4 regions of the Streptomyces sp. NPDC048506 genome follow, and region 1 is predicted to be linked to each of the others. Evidence: riboswitches for the same ligand, from Rfam matches in the RefSeq annotation. Region 1 holds a riboswitch; each other region holds the start of a gene.

The links. A riboswitch is a leader RNA that binds a small molecule or an ion and turns the genes downstream of it on or off. The one in region 1 is predicted to bind cyclic di-AMP.
Region 2: it holds a riboswitch for cyclic di-AMP, as region 1 does, so the genes downstream of both, AB0C96_RS11820 (M23 family metallopeptidase) here and AB0C96_RS19410 (transglycosylase family protein) in region 1, are expected to answer to the same signal.
Region 3: it holds a riboswitch for cyclic di-AMP, as region 1 does, so the genes downstream of both, AB0C96_RS10645 (C40 family peptidase) here and AB0C96_RS19410 (transglycosylase family protein) in region 1, are expected to answer to the same signal.
Region 4: it holds a riboswitch for cyclic di-AMP, as region 1 does, so the genes downstream of both, AB0C96_RS17835 (M23 family metallopeptidase) here and AB0C96_RS19410 (transglycosylase family protein) in region 1, are expected to answer to the same signal.

What each region holds. Positions count from the first base shown of each region.
Region 1 is NZ_JBEZIX010000022.1:31,743-35,947, forward strand. It holds gene AB0C96_RS19400 (cytochrome P450) at 1-646, shown strand, start outside; gene AB0C96_RS19405 (transglycosylase family protein) at 897-1,952, shown strand; cyclic di-AMP (ydaO/yuaA leader) riboswitch at 2,204-2,372, shown strand; gene AB0C96_RS19410 (transglycosylase family protein) at 2,380-3,054, shown strand; gene eno (phosphopyruvate hydratase) at 3,402-4,205, shown strand, end outside.
Region 2 is NZ_JBEZIX010000012.1:22,841-27,045, forward strand. It holds gene AB0C96_RS11815 (aldo/keto reductase) at 1-449, opposite strand, end outside; gene AB0C96_RS11820 (M23 family metallopeptidase) at 526-1,671, opposite strand; cyclic di-AMP (ydaO/yuaA leader) riboswitch at 1,683-1,837, opposite strand; gene AB0C96_RS11825 (DUF2332 domain-containing protein) at 2,120-3,262, shown strand; gene AB0C96_RS11830 (PP2C family protein-serine/threonine phosphatase) at 3,359-4,205, opposite strand, start outside.
Region 3 is NZ_JBEZIX010000010.1:130,536-134,740, forward strand. It holds gene pcrA (DNA helicase PcrA) at 1-1,440, opposite strand, end outside; cyclic di-AMP (ydaO/yuaA leader) riboswitch at 1,795-1,964, shown strand; gene AB0C96_RS10645 (C40 family peptidase) at 1,972-3,117, shown strand; gene AB0C96_RS10650 (hypothetical protein) at 3,384-3,737, opposite strand; gene AB0C96_RS10655 (NlpC/P60 family protein) at 4,059-4,205, shown strand, end outside.
Region 4 is NZ_JBEZIX010000019.1:119,693-123,897, reverse strand. It holds gene AB0C96_RS17845 (HPr family phosphocarrier protein) at 1-168, shown strand, start outside; gene AB0C96_RS17840 (GntR family transcriptional regulator) at 557-1,249, opposite strand; gene AB0C96_RS17835 (M23 family metallopeptidase) at 1,423-2,223, opposite strand; cyclic di-AMP (ydaO/yuaA leader) riboswitch at 2,236-2,392, opposite strand; gene AB0C96_RS17830 (pitrilysin family protein) at 2,655-4,037, opposite strand; gene AB0C96_RS17825 (pitrilysin family protein) at 4,076-4,205, opposite strand, start outside.

The sequences.
Region 1 (4,205 bases):
CAAGCGCGACGCCCTGCGGGAAGAGGGCGCCGACGACCTGATCTCCGGGCTGATCCGGGCCTCCGACCACGGTGAGCACCTCACCGAGAACGAGGCCGCCGCGATGGCGTTCATCCTGCTCTTCGCCGGCTTCGAGACCACCGTCAACCTCATCGGCAACGGCACCTACGCCCTGCTGCGCCACCCTGCCCAGCGCGAGCTGCTCCAGAAGTCGATCGCGGCGGGCGACACCGATCTGCTCGGCACCGCGGTGGAGGAGCTGCTCCGCTACGACGGTCCGGTGGAGCTGGCCACCTGGCGGTTCGCGACCGAGGACCTGACGCTCGGCGGAGCGCGGATCGCCGAGGGCGATCCCGTCCTGGTCGTGCTGGCCGCCGCGGACCGCGACCCGTCACGCTTCGTCGAACCGGACGTGCTCGATCTGACCCGACGCGACAACCAGCACCTGGGGTACGGCCACGGCATCCACTACTGCCTGGGCGCACCGCTCGCCCGGCTCGAAGGGCAGACCGCGCTCGCGACCCTGCTGACCCGACTCCCGGACCTCCGGCTGGCCGGGGATCCGGACGCCCTGCGCTGGCGCGGCGGGCTCATCATGCGCGGACTGCGGTCGCTTCCGGTGGAGTTCACGCCCGAGCGGTCCTGACCAGCGCCGGGACGCGAACTGACGCAACGTCAGCCACGTGACCTTAACGTGATCTGCGCTACACCGGCTTGTGACTACCCGTGACCCCGGTTACTTTTCCACCGGCGATCAACGCTTCCCGAACATCCAGTCGAGGACCCGGTCGGTCGCCGAACAACTCAACCGCCGCGCGAAAGGCATCCGCATGCGTTCCGGGAACGGCCGACACCGACGCCCCCGTCAGGCACCGGCCATCTTTGTCACGGCGGGAGTGACCGGCGCAGGGCTCGCACTGCCCCTGCTCTCCGCCAGCGGTGCGCACGCCGCCGACACGGCCACCTGGGACAAGGTCGCCCAGTGCGAGAGCGGCGGGGTGTGGAGCGCGGCCTCGGGCAACGGCTTCTACGGCGGGCTACAGCTGACCCAGCAGATGTGGGACGACTACGGCGGCGGCGCCTACGCCTCGCGCCCCGACCTCGCCAGTCGCGCCCAGCAGATCGCGGTGGCCGAGTCGATCCTCGACGACCGGGGCCCGGACGCCTGGCCGAGCTGCGCGGTGAACGCCGGGCTGACCAAGGACGGCCGCGCACCGCAGGTCGACCCGGGCAACGCCAGCACTCCGCTGCCCGACCCCGTGGACCGTGGGGTCGACCCGGACCGTTCCTGGGACCCGTCGGGCAACCAGGGCGAGAACGGTGACGAGCCGTCCGACCGGCCGTCCGACGCGACGCCCTCGCCCTCCGCCTCCGACACCTCCGGCTCCGACGACGCCTCCCGGCGCCCGGACCACGACCACGGGTCCTCCGGCTCCAAGGCGCCGGGCCACGACGGCGACGGCGACGGCGCCTCCCGCCCCGGTGACCCGTCCCGTACCGGCGACCCGTCCGACGCCGCCGGATCGACCGACGCCACCGGATCGACCGACGGCACGGGATCGTCCGACGGTGCCGGGTCATCGGACGACAAGGGATCGTCCGACCCCGACGGGCCGTCCGACGGCGGCAGCCGTACGGACACCTCCGGCACCCCGCACCAGGTGCCCCCCAAGGGCAAGCACCGCGGCGACGTCGATGACACCGACGGGGACGGCGGGCGCTCCGCCGGCGGCCGGCACGCCTCGCGCGGCGACGATGCGCCCCGCACGGACCCGGCGGCCGACGGCGACTACACCGTGCGCCCGGGTGACAGCCTGTCAGCCATCGCCACGGCGCACCGGCTGCCCGGCGGCTGGCCCGCGCTCTACGAGCGCAACGAGGGCGTCATCGGCGCCGACGCGGACCTGATCCAGCCGGGGCAGCGGCTCGATCTCGGGAATGCGCAAGGCTAGTTCGCGGCCTTCGTCCGTTTTGGCGAAAGTGAGACAAGGGTCTCTTTGCGCCCGGTGAACCCCGGTCCGTCCGGTGTCGTCGGACCCTGTCCCACCTGCGGATATGTGACCATCCTGTGATCAAAAGCGGTCAACTTGGTTCAGATGATGGGGTTTGAACACCAAGGGGATTACTGCTTACGGTCATGACCGCTCGCCAAAGCGGGCCCCTCCGATCACACGCCGAGTCCTGCCGGTGATCGGAGGCAGTTGACGCGCAAGCGCCGAAGGCAGGAGCGGGGGAACCAAGGTAAGTGCCGGCCCGGCCCGTGACAGCGGGTCAGCCGGCTTGGGGTGAAGCCCGGTGCGTTCGACGCACCGGCCGGGCCACTCACAGTCCGAACCCGACAGCTCACCTCGTAGGCGTCGGTGAGGAAACGAACGAACCATGCTGATCAACAAGGGCAAGCACCGTCGTCCCTCCAAGGCCGTCCGCGTCGCCACCCTCGCCGGTGTCGCCGGTGCCGCCGTGGCCGTCCCGCTGATGGGCGCCACCTCCGCCTCCGCCGCCTCCGTCGCCACCTGGGACAAGGTCGCCCAGTGCGAGTCCGGCGGGAACTGGTCGATCAACACCGGTAACGGCTACTACGGTGGCCTTCAGTTCTCCAACTCCAGCTGGGCCGCCGCCGGTGGCACCCAGTACGCGGCGCGCGCCGACCTGGCCACCAAGTCCCAGCAGATCGCCGTCGCCGAGAAGCTCCTCGCCATCCAGGGCCCGGGCGCCTGGTCCTGCGCCGGTGCCGGCGGCCTGACCGCCGGTGGCCCGTCCCCCGACCTGGACACCAGCGCGCCCGCGCAGACCAAGTCCGCGCCGCAGAAGAGCGACGACGCCGTGCGGAAGTCCACCCCGGCCCCCAAGGCCGAGAAGGCGCAGCCGGCCCCGAAGAAGTCCGAGGCGAAGAAGTCCGACGGTCAGGGCACCTACACCGTCAAGCCGGGTGACACCCTCGCGAAGATCGCCAAGGCGCACGGCACCAACTGGAAGGCGCTCTACGCGGCCAACAAGTCGGTCGTCGGCGGCAACCCGAACCTGATCTTCCCGGGTCAGAAGCTCAGCGTCTGAGCCGTCCCGCGCCGGGACCCCCACCGGCCCCGGCGGGCACCCGGTCCCGTCCGGCCGGTTTCCCGTGAGTTCCCCCTGAGACAGCCCCGCCGGGGCGCGCCCTCCCCCCGGCGCACCCCGGCGGGGCTGCTCGCACTCTCCGCGCGCCCGGGATGCACACGCCGGTGACCTGCTACGTCCCGCGGTTTTTCCCGCTCAGCGAACAATGCGGAGAACGCCCGATGAACTGCGCCTTTGCGTTCTTTGTTCCGTAATTCCGTCCCACGGAGCGGGCCGAGGGCAAGCGGACGCGCCCGGGGCCGTTAGGCTCATGCCGGAGAACTCCAGACACCCATGAAGGAGACAACGTGCCGTCCATCGACGTCGTCGTAGCCCGCGAAATTCTCGACTCGCGAGGTAATCCCACGGTCGAGGTCGAGGTCGGCCTCGACGACGGCAGCACGGGCCGTGCCGCCGTCCCGTCCGGTGCCTCCACCGGCGCCTTCGAGGCCATCGAGCTCCGCGACGGCGACCCGAACCGCTACCTCGGCAAGGGCGTCGAGAAGGCCGTCCTGGCCGTCATCGAGCAGATCGGCCCGGAGCTCGTCGGCTACGACGCGACCGAGCAGCGGCTGATCGACCAGGCGATGTTCGACCTGGACGCCACCGACAACAAGGGCTCGCTCGGCGCCAACGCCATCCTCGGCGTCTCCCTCGCCGTCGCGCACGCCGCCTCGGAGGCCAGCGACCTCCCGCTGTTCCGCTACCTCGGCGGCCCGAACGCGCACATCCTGCCCGTCCCGATGATGAACATCCTGAACGGCGGCTCGCACGCCGACTCCAACGTGGACATCCAGGAGTTCATGATCGCCCCGATCGGCGCGGAGTCCTTCTCCGAGGCGCTGCGCTGGGGCGCCGAGGTCTACCACACCCTCAAGAAGGTCCTGAAGGAGCGCGGTCTGTCCACCGGCCTCGGTGACGAGGGCGGCTTCGCCCCCAACCTGGGCTCCAACCGCGAGGCCCTGGACCTCATCCTGGAGGCCATCAAGCAGGCCGGCTACGCCCCCGGTCAGGACATCGCCCTCGCCCTGGACGTCGCCGCCTCCGAGTTCTACAAGGACGGCAAGTACGTCTTCGAGGGCAAGGAGCGCTCCGCCGCCGAGATGACGGAG
Region 2 (4,205 bases), on a different contig from region 1:
TCGCGGACCTTGCCGGCCCGGACGAGCCCGTCGAGGGCGGTGAGGAACTCCTCGACCGCCACCGACTCGTCGTCATAGTGGGTGTAGTAGAGGTCGATGTAATCCGTCCGGAGGCGGGTCAGGGACTCCTCGACCGCGGACGTGATCGTGGCGGCGGTCAGGCCCTTGTAGTCGGGGTGCGCGCCCACCTTGGTGGCGATGACCACGTCGGAGCGGTTGCCGCGGGACGCCAGCCAGTTGCCGATGACGGTCTCGGATTCACCGCCCTTGTTTCCAGGGGCCCAGGCGGAGTACACGTCCGCGGTGTCGATGAAGTTGCCGCCGCCGGCCGTGTACGCGTCGAGCACGGCGAAGGACTCGGCCTCGTCGGCCGTCCAGCCGAAGACGTTGCCCCCGAGGCAGAGCGGGGAGACGGAGAGCGAACCAACAGTTTTGAGTGTCGCGGTCATACGTTGTTGGAGCGTCGGGGAGAGGGCGCATATTCCCTCTCCCCCACAACGGAGTTCCGCCGCCCCGGACGCGCCCTCAGACGTCGAGCCCGTGCTCGCGCAGCCAGGGCATCGGGTCTATCGGGTCACCGGCGCCGGGGCGTACCTCCAGGTGGAGGTGCGGGCCGGTGACGTTGCCGGTCGCGCCGACCCGGCCGATGACATCGCCCGTGTTGACCTTGCCGGAGGTCTTCACCATCGAGGACAGATGGCAGAACCAGAGCTCCGTGCCGTCGTCGAGGGTGAGCACGATGCGGTAGCCGTACGACCCGGCCCAGCCGGCCTGGGTGATGGTGCCGGAGTGCACTGCCCTGACGGGCGTGCCGGTCGGTGCGGCGAAGTCCTGCCCGGTGTGGTCGGCGACCCAGCGGTCACCGGCCTGACCGAAGCCGGCGGTCAGGGTGTACGAGGCGACCGGGGTGAGGTAGCTCTTCGCCAGCTGGGCGAGGCGTTCGGCCTCCGCCTTGCGGCGGGCCTCCTCCTCGGCCTTGCGCTTGGCCTCCAGCTCGGCGGCCTTCTTGGTGGCCGCGGCCTTCTCGGCGGTCTTCTGCGCCGCGGCCGCGTCCGTCGCGGCCTGCTTGACGGCGGCGCTCTCCGCCGCCTCGCGGGCCTCCTCCTCGGCGGCGTCCTGCTGCGTATCGGCCTGCTGGAGGATGCGGCTGCGCAGGGCCTCGCCGGCGCCGGACGCGCCCCGCTGGGTGCTCTGGCCGAGCGGACCGGACGCGGCGGAGTCCGCGCCCGAAGAAGAGTCAGAACCAGAATCAGAACCGGAATCAGAACCGGAGTCGGATCCCGAGTCGGATATGAGGTCGCCCACGCCGGGGAGGGACGCGGCGTCCGGCAGGCTGTCGGATATCTCGTGGGCCAGGCCCCCGACGTCGGGCATCGAGATCGGGACCGGCGGGCGGTCCTCGGCCGTGGCCATGCCACCCGCACCGACCGCCGCGATGACGCCGACGCCCAGGACCGTACCGCCGCGGGCGAGGCCTCCGGCGCGCTGCTTGGCCACCCGGTGCTTGCCGCGGACCGGTCGGACGGAATCCTCGGTGGGGTTCCACTCCTCCCACGGGCCGTCGCTGTCGCCGGCCGCACCGCCGCCCGCGTATCCGGGGCCGTCGAAGGCTCCTCGGTCGTCGAGTGGGTAGCCGGACGGAGCCTCGGGGGCAGGCCTGTTGGACGCCACTGGGGCGCACTCCTTTCCTTCCTTCTCGCCTACCGGGTTAGCTGACGGGTTCGGAGCAGGAAGGTCTCCTACGGGCACCCTCTGGCAGAGGCGTCCGATTCACCCCAATGTGGTGGTTCCCCGGTTCCCTTGGTGCAGTTCGAGGTGCTGGAGGTGCGTGAACAGTGCGTGCGGGATTCGGCGTCGGCGCACGGTGCCGCCTCTTGCGACGGCTGGGACGACCGCGCTGCGTTATCGGACAGTAATAGAGATCGTGGCTGTTTTCCAAGCCTTCCCGGGAAACCTTGTCCGTTCCACACGAGGTTCGGCGGGGACTTTTTCGGCCACCATGGCCGCAAACCGGGCGAGTTGACCGCCGAACGCTAAACGATCTCCCGGCGATTGTGCATGAGTCGTTATGCGGAGGGGTGCCCGCCGATTACCCAGTGTGACTGGGTAACGTCGGATCATGGTCGTCAACACCGGGAACACCGGGAGCGGGGTCATCAGCGGTAGCGCCCAGGACGTGGCGCGGCGGTACCGACATTTCTCGCGGTGGGAGGCGTACGGCCGCTCCGCCGCCCATACCGAACTGACCGCGCGGATCAGCCAGGACCCGGAGCTCTGCGACCTGCTCTCGGGGTCGCTGCCGGCCGGCAACAAACAGCAGCCGAACCTCCTGCTCGCCGCGGTCCGTTACCTCGACGGCCCGCACGCCGAACACGGACCGCGGGACGAGGCGGCCTACGGTCGCTGGCGCGAGTGGACGGTCCGGCACTGGGACGAGGTCCGTGCGGTGGTCATGCAGCGCGCCACCCAGACCAACGAACCGGCCCGCTGCGCCACCCTGCTGCCGCTGCTCGCCCGACTCACCCAGCCACTGGCCCTGCTGGAGGTCGGCACCTCGGCCGGCCTGTGTCTGCACCCCGACCGTTACCGCTACCGCTACGCGTACCGGCAGGACCCCGGGGGCGCCGTCCGGACGACCGAGCTGGGCCCGGCGACGAGCCCGGCGCTCTTCACATGCCGTACCGAGCCGGCGGCCGGGCGGCTGCCCGACCGGATGCCGGAGGTCGTCTGGCGGGCCGGTATCGACCTGAACCCGCTCGACGCCGTCGCCGAGCCGGACGACCTGCGCTGGCTGCGGGCGCTCGTCTGGCCCGGCGAGGAGGAGCGGGCGGCCCACCTCTCGGCGGCCGTCGAGGCGGTGCGCACGGCGCCGCGGCCGCGGATCGCTCGCGGGGACCTGATCGACGAGCTGCCCGCGCTGGCCGCCGCCGCGCCGCCCGAGGCGACCCTGGTCGTCTTCCACAGCGCGGTGCTGACCTACCTCGCGCCGGCCCGCCGCGTGGAGTTCGCGGACCGTGTGCGCACGGTACTCGACGGGCACCCCGGCGGCGGGCACTGGATCTCCAACGAGCACCACTCCGTCCTGCCGTGGACCGCCGGGCCGGAGCAGGACTCCTGGCACTCGGAGGACGGACTGCTGCTGACCCTCGCCCTGGACGGGCGCCCGGTCGCCCGCACCGGGCAGCACGGACAGAGCCTGCGCGGCCTGCCGGACCCCACGGCACAGGCCGAGCCCACGGCGCAGACCGGACCCGCGGCGTAGACCGGACCACCCTCCACCACCCACCGTCCACCACCCACCGTCCACCACCCCCGTCCCCGCCCCCGTCCCGGCCAACTGCCCGCCGAGGAGGCCCCCTCACGTCCCCATCGGCCGCTGCACCGCCAGCAGGGCCATATCGTCCGCCTGCGCCCCGCCCGTGTACCGGGCGACGTCCTCGACGAGGGTGTCCAGGAGGCCGTCCGGACCGGCGAAGAGGCGGCCGCGCAGCCGGTCCGACGGGTCGTAGAAGCAACCGCTGCCGTCGCGGGCCTCGGTGACGCCGTCGGTGAAGCACAGCAGCAGCGCACCGGCCGGGAAGAAGGTCTCGTCCGACCGGTCCGGCCAACTCGCCACGTCACTCATCCCCAGCGGCAGCGCCGGCGCCGCGGGGACCAGTTCGCGCAGCCCGCCGTCCGGGGTGAGCATCAGGGGAGCCGGATGGCCCCGGTTGAGGACCCGTAGGACGGACTGACCGTCAGCGGGGAGCTCGGCCAGCACCGCCGTGGTGAACCCTTCGGCCCGTTCGATCCCCGCGCGCCGCCGGCCCTCCCGTTGCAGCGCCCGCTCCAGCCGGCCCGCCACCGCCTCCAGCGTGACCTCCTGCTCGGCCGCCTCCCGGAACGCGCCGATGACCACCACCGCGGCCTCCACCGCCTCCAGCCCCTTGCCGCGCACATCGCCGACGATCAGCCGTACGCCGTGCGGGGTGTCCTGCACCGCATAGAGGTCGCCGCCGATCCGGGCGTCCACCCGCGCACCCAGGTACCGGGCGGCGACCGCGAACCCGGCCAGCCGCTCCGGCGGCACCGGCAGCACGGCGCGCTGGGCGGCCTCCGAGACGTCCCGTACGGACGCCAGCCGAGCGCCGGTCAGCCGGAGCGCCCGGTTGATGCCGAGCGCCAGCAGGGCCACGACGAAGACCGTGGCGACCTCCGTCACCGAC
Region 3 (4,205 bases), on a different contig from region 1:
GTCCTCGGGGTTGGCGAGCACCCGCAGGTACGCGAGGATGTCGCGGACCTCCTTGCGCTCGTAGAAGCGCACACCGCCGACGACCTTGTAGGGCAACCCGACCCGGATGAAGATCTCTTCGAAGACACGGGACTGGGCGTTGGTGCGGTAGAAGACGGCGACGTCGCCGGCCTTGGCGTCGCCGGCGTCGGTCAGCCGGTCGATCTCGTCGGCGACGAACTGCGCCTCGTCGTGCTCGGTGTCGGCGACATAGCCGGTGATCTTGGGTCCGGCGCCGGCGTCCGTCCAGAGGTTCTTGGGGCGGCGGTTCTCGTTGCGCTCGATGACCGCGTTGGCGGCGGACAGGATCGTCTGCGAGGAGCGGTAGTTCTGCTCCAGCATGATCGTCGTGGCGTCCGGGTAGTCCTCCTCGAACTGGAGGATGTTGCGGATGGTCGCGCCGCGGAAGGCGTAGATCGACTGGTCGGCGTCGCCGACGACGCACAGCTCGGCGGCGGTCTCGGCGGGGCCGACCAGTTCGCGGACGAGGGTGTACTGGGCGTGGTTGGTGTCCTGGTACTCGTCGACGAGGACGTGGCGGAAGCGGCGGCGGTAGTGCTCGGCGACGTCGGGGAAGGCCTGGAGCAGGTTGACCGTCGTCATGATGATGTCGTCGAAGTCCAGGGCGTTGGCCTCGCGCAGCCGCGCCTGGTACATCGCGTACGCCTCGGCCAGGGTCTTCTCAAAACCTCCCCCAGACTCCGTCTGGGAGGTGCCCCCAGCCGCCGTCCCGGCGAAGCTCTCCTCGTCGATGAGCTCGTTCTTGAGGTTGGAGATCTTGGCGCTGAAGGACTTGGGCGGGAAGCGCTTGGGGTCCAGGTCCAGATCGCGGCAGACCAGCGCCATCAGGCGCTTCGAATCGGCCGCGTCGTAGATCGAGAAGGACGACGTGAAGCCCAGCTTCTTGGACTCGCGGCGCAGGATCCGCACGCAGGCGCTGTGGAAGGTGGAGACCCACATCGCGTTGGCGCGCGGGCCGACCAGCTGCTCCACGCGCTCCTTCATCTCGCCCGCGGCCTTGTTCGTGAACGTGATCGCGAGGATCTGGCCGGGGTGGACGTGGCGCTCGGCGAGCAGGTGGGCGATGCGGTGGGTGAGCACCCGGGTCTTGCCGGAGCCGGCGCCGGCGACGATCAGCAACGGGCCGCCGGTGTGCACCACGGCGGCCTTCTGCTGGTCGTTGAGCCCCTCCAGCAGCGCCGCGGGGTCGACGACCGGGCGGGCGGCGCCGTCGCGGTAGTACGGCTCCGCGTGCACCGGTGCGTCGAACCGCCCGCCGAAGAGGTCGGCGGGGATCTCCTCCGAGGCCGGCTCGTGCTCGTGCTCGGGAGGCGGCGGGTGCTCCTCCTCGTCCTTGTGGGCGAGGTCCGCCAGGAAGCTGTCGTCAAAGAGGCTGCTCATCGCCCACCGAGTCTAGGCCGCGGCACCGACAGCGTGCTGGCGAGTGGGGAGAGACGGCCGGATGACCCCGTTCCGCGTGGCGGAAGATCCCGTTTCCGCGTGGCGGAAGACCCAGTTCCGTGTGCCGGACGACCCCGTTCCGTGTGCCGGACGACCTCGTTCCGTGTGCTGTCGAGCGCCGTCCGTATCCGCCACGACGCTCCCGCAAAAAGGTCACGAAAAGGTTTCGGGCATATCGAACATCAGCCTTCACAGGAGCCACACGAGTTGGCTAACGTCCTGGCTCGGGCAGCCCGCACGCCGTCGGTGACAGCACCGGCACGGGCCGCCTCCGCCGAGTCCAGACGCGCCGGAAGACCTTCAACCCTGGGTCCCCCGGCCGGAGCCGGGGACCCACACGCATCACCGGGGTGAATCGATCCGTGCGACGCGCCAGCGGACGCACGGACCGTAGGGCAAACCTTCCGTCAGCGACACCGCCCGAACCCGACAGCTAACCCGGTAGGCGGCCCACGGAAGGAGTTGCCGGCCTTGGCGTCCCATCGCAAGCCGCGCACCAGCGTTCTCACCTCGCCCGGAAGCCGCCGTACGGCCGCCGGGCTCACCACTGCGGCGCTCGCCTCGGTCACCCTGCTCTCGCAGTCCGCCGACGCCGCCCCCCGTGCGCCCAAGCCGTCCATCGAAGAGGTCAAGCAGAAGGTCGACGGCCTCTACCACCAGGCCGAGGTGGCCACCCAGAAGTACAACGCGGCCAAGGAGCGCGCCGACCACCAGCGGGACGCCGTCAACGGTCTGCTCAACGACGCCGCCAAGCGCGCGCAGAAGATGAACGACTCCCGGCGCGAACTGGGCACCTTCGCCTCGGCGCAGTACCGGAGCGGTGGGATGAACCCGACGGCGCAGCTGATGCTCGCCAAGGACCCGCAGCAGTTCTTCGACCGCAGCCACCTGATGGAGCGGCTGACCAGCCGGCAGCAGCAGGCCGTCGCCGACTACCAGAAGCAGGCGTCAGCGGCGGCGCGCCAGCGGGCCGAGGCGAGCCGCAGCCTGGATCAGCTCCAGGAGACGCAGTCCTCCCTCAAGGCGTCCAAGCAGTCCGTCCAGCAGAAGCTCGCCGAGACCCGGCAACTGCTGTCGCGGCTGACCGCCCAGGAGAAGGCGCGGCTGGCGGAGTTGGAGCGCCAGAAGGAGGCGGCGGCCAAGCGCAAGGCCGAGGAGGAGGCGCGCCGGCAGCAGGAGCGCGAGCGACAGCAGCAGACCGGCGGCACGTCCGGCGGGCAGACCGGTGGTGGCACCAGCAGCGGCGGCTCCACCGGGAGCTCGAACTCCACCAAGGCCGAAAAGGCCCTGGCGTTCGCCCGCGCCCAGATAGGCAAGCCGTACGTCTGGGGCGCGACCGGCCCCAACTCCTACGACTGCTCGGGGCTGACGCAGGCGGCCTGGAAGGCGGCCGGTGTCGATCTGCCGCGCACCACCTGGGACCAGGTCAAGGTCGGCCAGCGGGTGGCGACCAGCAACCTCCAGCCCGGTGACCTCGTCTTCTTCTTCGACGACATCAGCCACGTCGGCATGTACATAGGCGACGGCAAGATGATCCACGCCCCGCACCCGGGCGCCAACGTCCGGGTGGAGTCGATCTACTACATGCCGATCTACGGGAGCGTCCGCCCGGCCTGAGCCGCGGCCCCGCTCCACCCCCTCAAGGCCACCCCCCACGGGCCACCCCCCACACGCCGCCGCGCGGCCCTCGCCTCCGGATCCCGGAGTGCGAGGACCGCGCGGTGTGCGGTTGAGGCCGCCGTGACGGGGCGGCCGCGATGCGTTGTGCGGTCCGTTCGGTGCGCGGTGCGCGGTGCGATCCGTTCGGCGCGCGGTGCGCGGTGCGATCCGTTCGGCGCGCGGTGCGTGGTCCGATCCGTTCGGCGCGCGATGCGGTCCGTCGCTCAGGTCCAGAGCACCGCGATGAAGATGTTGGCGACCGTGAGCCCGCCCACCGTGGCGAAGACCGGCTTGGCGACCGTCTCCTCGTCCCGCTTGACGTACACCAGCGCCAGGATCACCACCAGGACGGCCATCTTGATGCCGATCTTGATGTTGTTGAGGGTGTGGCCCTCGGCCTGGTTGAGGCCCACCAGCACGATGCCGGTCACCAGCATCGTCAGCGCGCCGTGCAGCATGGCCGGTACGAAGCGCGCGGTGCCCGCGCCCATCGCCTTCATCTGGGTCAGGAAGCCGCCCAGCAGGGCGGCGATACCGATGATGTGCAGGCCGACGAAGACATTGATTACTACGTCCATAGTGCTGGATCGTAGCCGCCGCATAGCACGGCCCTTCCGGCAGGGCGCACACAATCGCCGCTTCGGTCACGGCAGACCGGTCCCGGCCGCGCGGTCATGGCGCCGCGGTCAGCCGCGTACCGGCGCCGGTCGAAACCGAACAATGCCGGGCAAACGGGCTCACCCCCGTGACGCCCAGGTCTAGCGTCCTCCTCCAGGCGGCCGGCTCCCCGCCATCGCCGGGCTCCACACCGGTGTCCGCCGGCCGCCCCGCCGAAGGTCAGGCGGCGGCCCGCGCCTCGAAGCGGACCGCCGCCGGGCCGACGGCCCTAAGGGAAGGAAGTGACGGCCACCGTGGCCTCGCACCGCAAGCCCAGGCAGCATCCGCTCGCCGCGCTCATCGGCGGCGGCTCGCGCAGTGCGCGCACCGCTCGTACGGCCGCCACCCTGGCCCTCGCAGGCGCCGCCACCGCCACCGCCGCAGGCGGC
Region 4 (4,205 bases), on a different contig from region 1:
GATGGCAACCCCGTCAACGCCGCCTCCATGCTCGCGGTCCTGGGTCTGGGCGCCCAGGGCGGCGAGGAGATCGTGCTGGCCTCGGACGCCGACGGCGCCGAGGCGGCCCTCGACCGCCTGGCGAAGCTGGTGGCCGAGGGTCTTGAGGAGCTCCCCGAGACCGTCTGACTTCCCCACCGGGCCCGCCAGGGCCCGGGCAGCGTGCGGCGGCCCCGCCGCGGCGACCGACCCCGGTCCGCCGCGGCGGGGCCGTCCGCGTACTGCGCCCGCGCTCCCCCGCCGCCGCCCTCCCGCTCCGGGCCGCGCCGCGCTGCGCTGCGCCCATTGGGAATCCCCGGACCGGCTGCACGGCCCGCACGGCCCGCACGGCCCGCACGCGAAGGATTGTGTCCGAATTTCTGGGGCCGCCGCGGGGAATTCCTTATTTCCGGCGCCGAGAAATGGGCAGGCCGAATTCTGACCGGAGTCGGAACACGCGCCGCCCGACCCGATAACGGATATCGCGGGGCGCACCGCGGAATTACCTTCCGGCGTCTCTTTGTATACGCGGTGATTGTTAAGAGCGGGCGCGTGCCGTGTTGACGGGTCGTTTCGGATCCCTCACCTCGGCCGCCGCGGCGGGACGCCGCAGCCGGTACACCGGCCGGGAGCGCTCGATGTGGGCGGCCATCAGGGCACGCGCCCGCTCCCCGTCACCACGGGCCACCGCGTCCAGCACGGCGCCGTGTTCGTCCCACGACTCTCCGGACCGGGCCGGCGGCTCCACCGCGTACATCCACTCGATCTTGCGTCGCAGCTGGGTGAGCAGCGCGGTCAGGCTGGCGCTGCCGGCCGCCTGGGCGAGCGTCTCATGGAACCAGCCGTCCAGTTGACGCAGGTCCGCGGGGTTGCCCTGGCGGGCCCGCTCCCGGCCGAGCCGCACCAGGCCGCGCAGCACCTTCAGATGGGCCGGGCTGCGCCGGGCGGCCGCGCGGGCGGCGCCCAGCGGCTCCAACAGGGCGCGGATGTCGAGGAGATCGGCGGCCTCCTGCTCGGTGGGCTCGGCGACGCAGGCGCCCGCGTGGTGGCGAGTGGTGACGAAGCCCTCGGACTGAAGGGTGCGCAGCGCCTCGCGGACCGGCACCCTGGAGACGCCGTAACGCGCCGCCAGGATCTCCTCGATCAACCGGCTCCCCGGCGCGAGTGCGCCGGAGACGATGTCCTCGCGAATCGCCGTGCACACCGCATGCGCGGAAATATGGCCTCGCATCGTCCGTGCCTCCGCCGTAATCCCCTGGAAACGCCGCCGGTTGGCGACTTTTCCGTGACTCTATTCGACCGGGACGGCTTTTCCGACGGGCTCCGGATATTCATGGATATTTTTTGGCCAGCGGACGATGCGCGATCCCGCGGTGCGGTGTGCCGGTGCGATGACGGAACGGGTCAGACGTTCACGCCGTGCGCGCGCAGATAGGCGATGGGGTCCATGTCCGAGCCGTAGTCGGGCGAGGTGCGGGCCTCGAAGTGCAGGTGCGGACCGGTGACGTTGCCGGTGGCACCGGAGAGGCCGATCTGCTGGCCGGGGGTGACCTGCTGGCCCACCGAGACGCCGATCGACGACAGGTGGCCGTACTGGGTGTACGTACCGTCGTTCATCTTGATCACGATGTTGTTGCCGTACGCACCGCCCCAGCCGGCCTCGACGACGGTGCCCGCGCCGACGGCGTGCACCGAGGTCCCGGAGGCGGCGTGGAAGTCGATGCCGGTGTGGCTGCCCGAGGACCACAGGCTGCTGGAGGCCTTGTAGCCGGTGGAGACGTACGAGTCGGCGATCGGGGCGACGAAGGCGTTGAGGCGCTTGCGCTCGGCGTCGCGGGCGGCGCGCTCCTTGGCCTCGCGCTCGGCCTTGGCCTTCTTCAGCGCCGCCTCGGCGTGCCGCTTGGCCTCGTCGGCCTGCTTCTTGGCGACGGCCTCGGCCTGTGCCTGGACGGCCGCGGCCTCGGCGGCGGCCTGCTGTGCGTCGGCCTGCGCCGAGACGTGGTCGGCGAGCTCGTCGCCGAGCACGACGGCCTGCTGGAGACCGGTGTCCTGGGTGCGCGCCTCGTCCGTGGCGGCCAGTGCCGGGGAGGCCACGGTGGCGACCACGCCGGATGCCGCGAGGGTGGCTATGCCGGCGAGGTGACGGGTCGTGCGAGCGGTACGGCTCGCACGGCGGTGCTTCCCGGTGGCACGGGTGAACGCCATGTGCTGGCTTGTCCTTTCCTTCCTTCTCGCCTACCGGGTTAGCTGACGGGTTCGGAGCAGGAAGGTCTCCTACGGGCTCCTCCGGGGAGGAGTCCGATTCACCCCAAGGGACGGTTGGGTCCCCGGCTCCCCTGGCTCGCGCCGTACGGGGACTCGGCGATGACTGTCCGGTGCCACTGTTGTGGCGGAGTTGTGACGAACAGCCGGACCGACGCTAATCGGGACAACTTTCGATGGGCAAACAGAAGCCGGTTTTTGTGCGGGATCCCACAAGTACTGGCGCCACCAGCCACCTCAAACCGGACATACGACGGCTCCCGTGGTGCTCTGGCACCACGGGAGCCGTAGATGAGGCGCTGACCATCCCTCAGGCGACGGGCAGTCAGCTGACGGGGTGACGGACCGGGGAGAGCTCTCCGGACCCGTGTCCGCTAACCGCCGACGACCGTCACCTCGCCGAGGCCCAGCGCCCGCACCGGCTCGGCGATCTGCGCCGCGTCGCCCACCAGGACCGTCACCAGGCGGTCCGTCGGGAAGGCGTTGACCACCGCCGCGGTCGCCTCGACCGTGCCGGTCTCCGCGAGCCGGAGGTACAACTGCGCCTGGAAGTCGTCCGGGAGCTGCTGCTCGACCTGGTCGGCGAGGGTGCCCGCGACGGCCGCCGCGGTCTCGTACTTCAGCGGGGCGACGCCGACCAGGTTCTGCACGGCGACATCGCGCTCCTCGTCCGTCAGCCCCTCCGCCGCCAGGGTCCGCAGCACCTTCCACAGGTCCTCCAGCGCGGGGACGGTGGAGGCGGTGTCCACCGAGCCGCTGATCGCCAGCAGTGCGGCGCCGGTGGCCCCCTCGGGGGACGTGGGGGCGGTGGAGCGCAGCACCTGGCCGAAGGCGCGCACCCCGTAGGTGTAGCCCTTCTCCTCCCGCAGCACGCGGTCCAGGCGGGAGGTGAGGGTGCCGCCCAGGCAGTACGTGCCGAGGATCTGCGCGGGCCACACCCGGTCGTGCCGGTCGGCGCCGACGCGGCCGATGAGCAGCTGCGTCTGGACCGCGCCCGGGCGGTCCACGATCACCACGCGGCCGGTGTCGTCGGCGACGATCGGGGAGGCCTTCAGCGGCTCGGCGGGCGAGCCGGTCCAGGCGCCGAGGGTGTCGGCGAGCGCCGCGTCCAGGTCGACGCCGGTGAAGTCGCCGACGATCACCGCGGTGGCCGTGGCCGGCCGGACGTGGGCGTCGTAGAAGGCGCGGACGGCCGCCGCGTCGATGCGGACGACGGTCTCCTCGGTGCCCTGGCGGGGCCGCGACATCCGGGCCGTCGCCGGGAACAGCTCCTTGGACAGCGCCATCGCGGCGCGCCGGGCCGGGTTGGCGAGCTCGTGCGGGATCTCGTCGAGGCGGTTGCGCACCAGCCGCTCGATCTCGCTCTCCGGGAACGCGGGGGCGCGCAGCGCGTCGGCGAGCAGGCCGAGCGCACGGGGCAGCCGGGAGGCCGGGACCTCCAGGGAGACCCGGACGCCGGGGTGGTCGGCGTGCGCGTCCAGCGTGGCGCCGCAGCGCTCCAGCTCGGCGGCGAACTCCTCGGCGGTGTGCTTGTCGGTGCCCTCGGACAGGGCGCGCGCCATGATCGTGGCGACGCCGTCCAGGCCGTCGGGCTCGGCGTCCAGCGGAGCCACCAGGTTGATCTCGACGGCGACGACCTGCTGGCCGGGGCGGTGGCTGGTCAGGAGCGTGAGGCCGTTGGGGAGTTGGCCGCGGTCGGGGGCCGGGAAGGCCCACGGCTTGGGCGCGCCGCTCCGCGGCTGGGGGTGGAGGTCCATGGCGGTCTCGGGGGAACCTGCGCGGGTGGTGGCGTCGCTCACTGGTCCGCCTCCCCTTCCTCGGTGTCGGCGGTGTCGGTGGGCTCCGCGGTTGCGGTGGGCTCGTAGACCAGTACGGCACGGTTGTCGGGGCGCAGCCGGGCCTTGGCGACCTCCTGCACCTCCCCG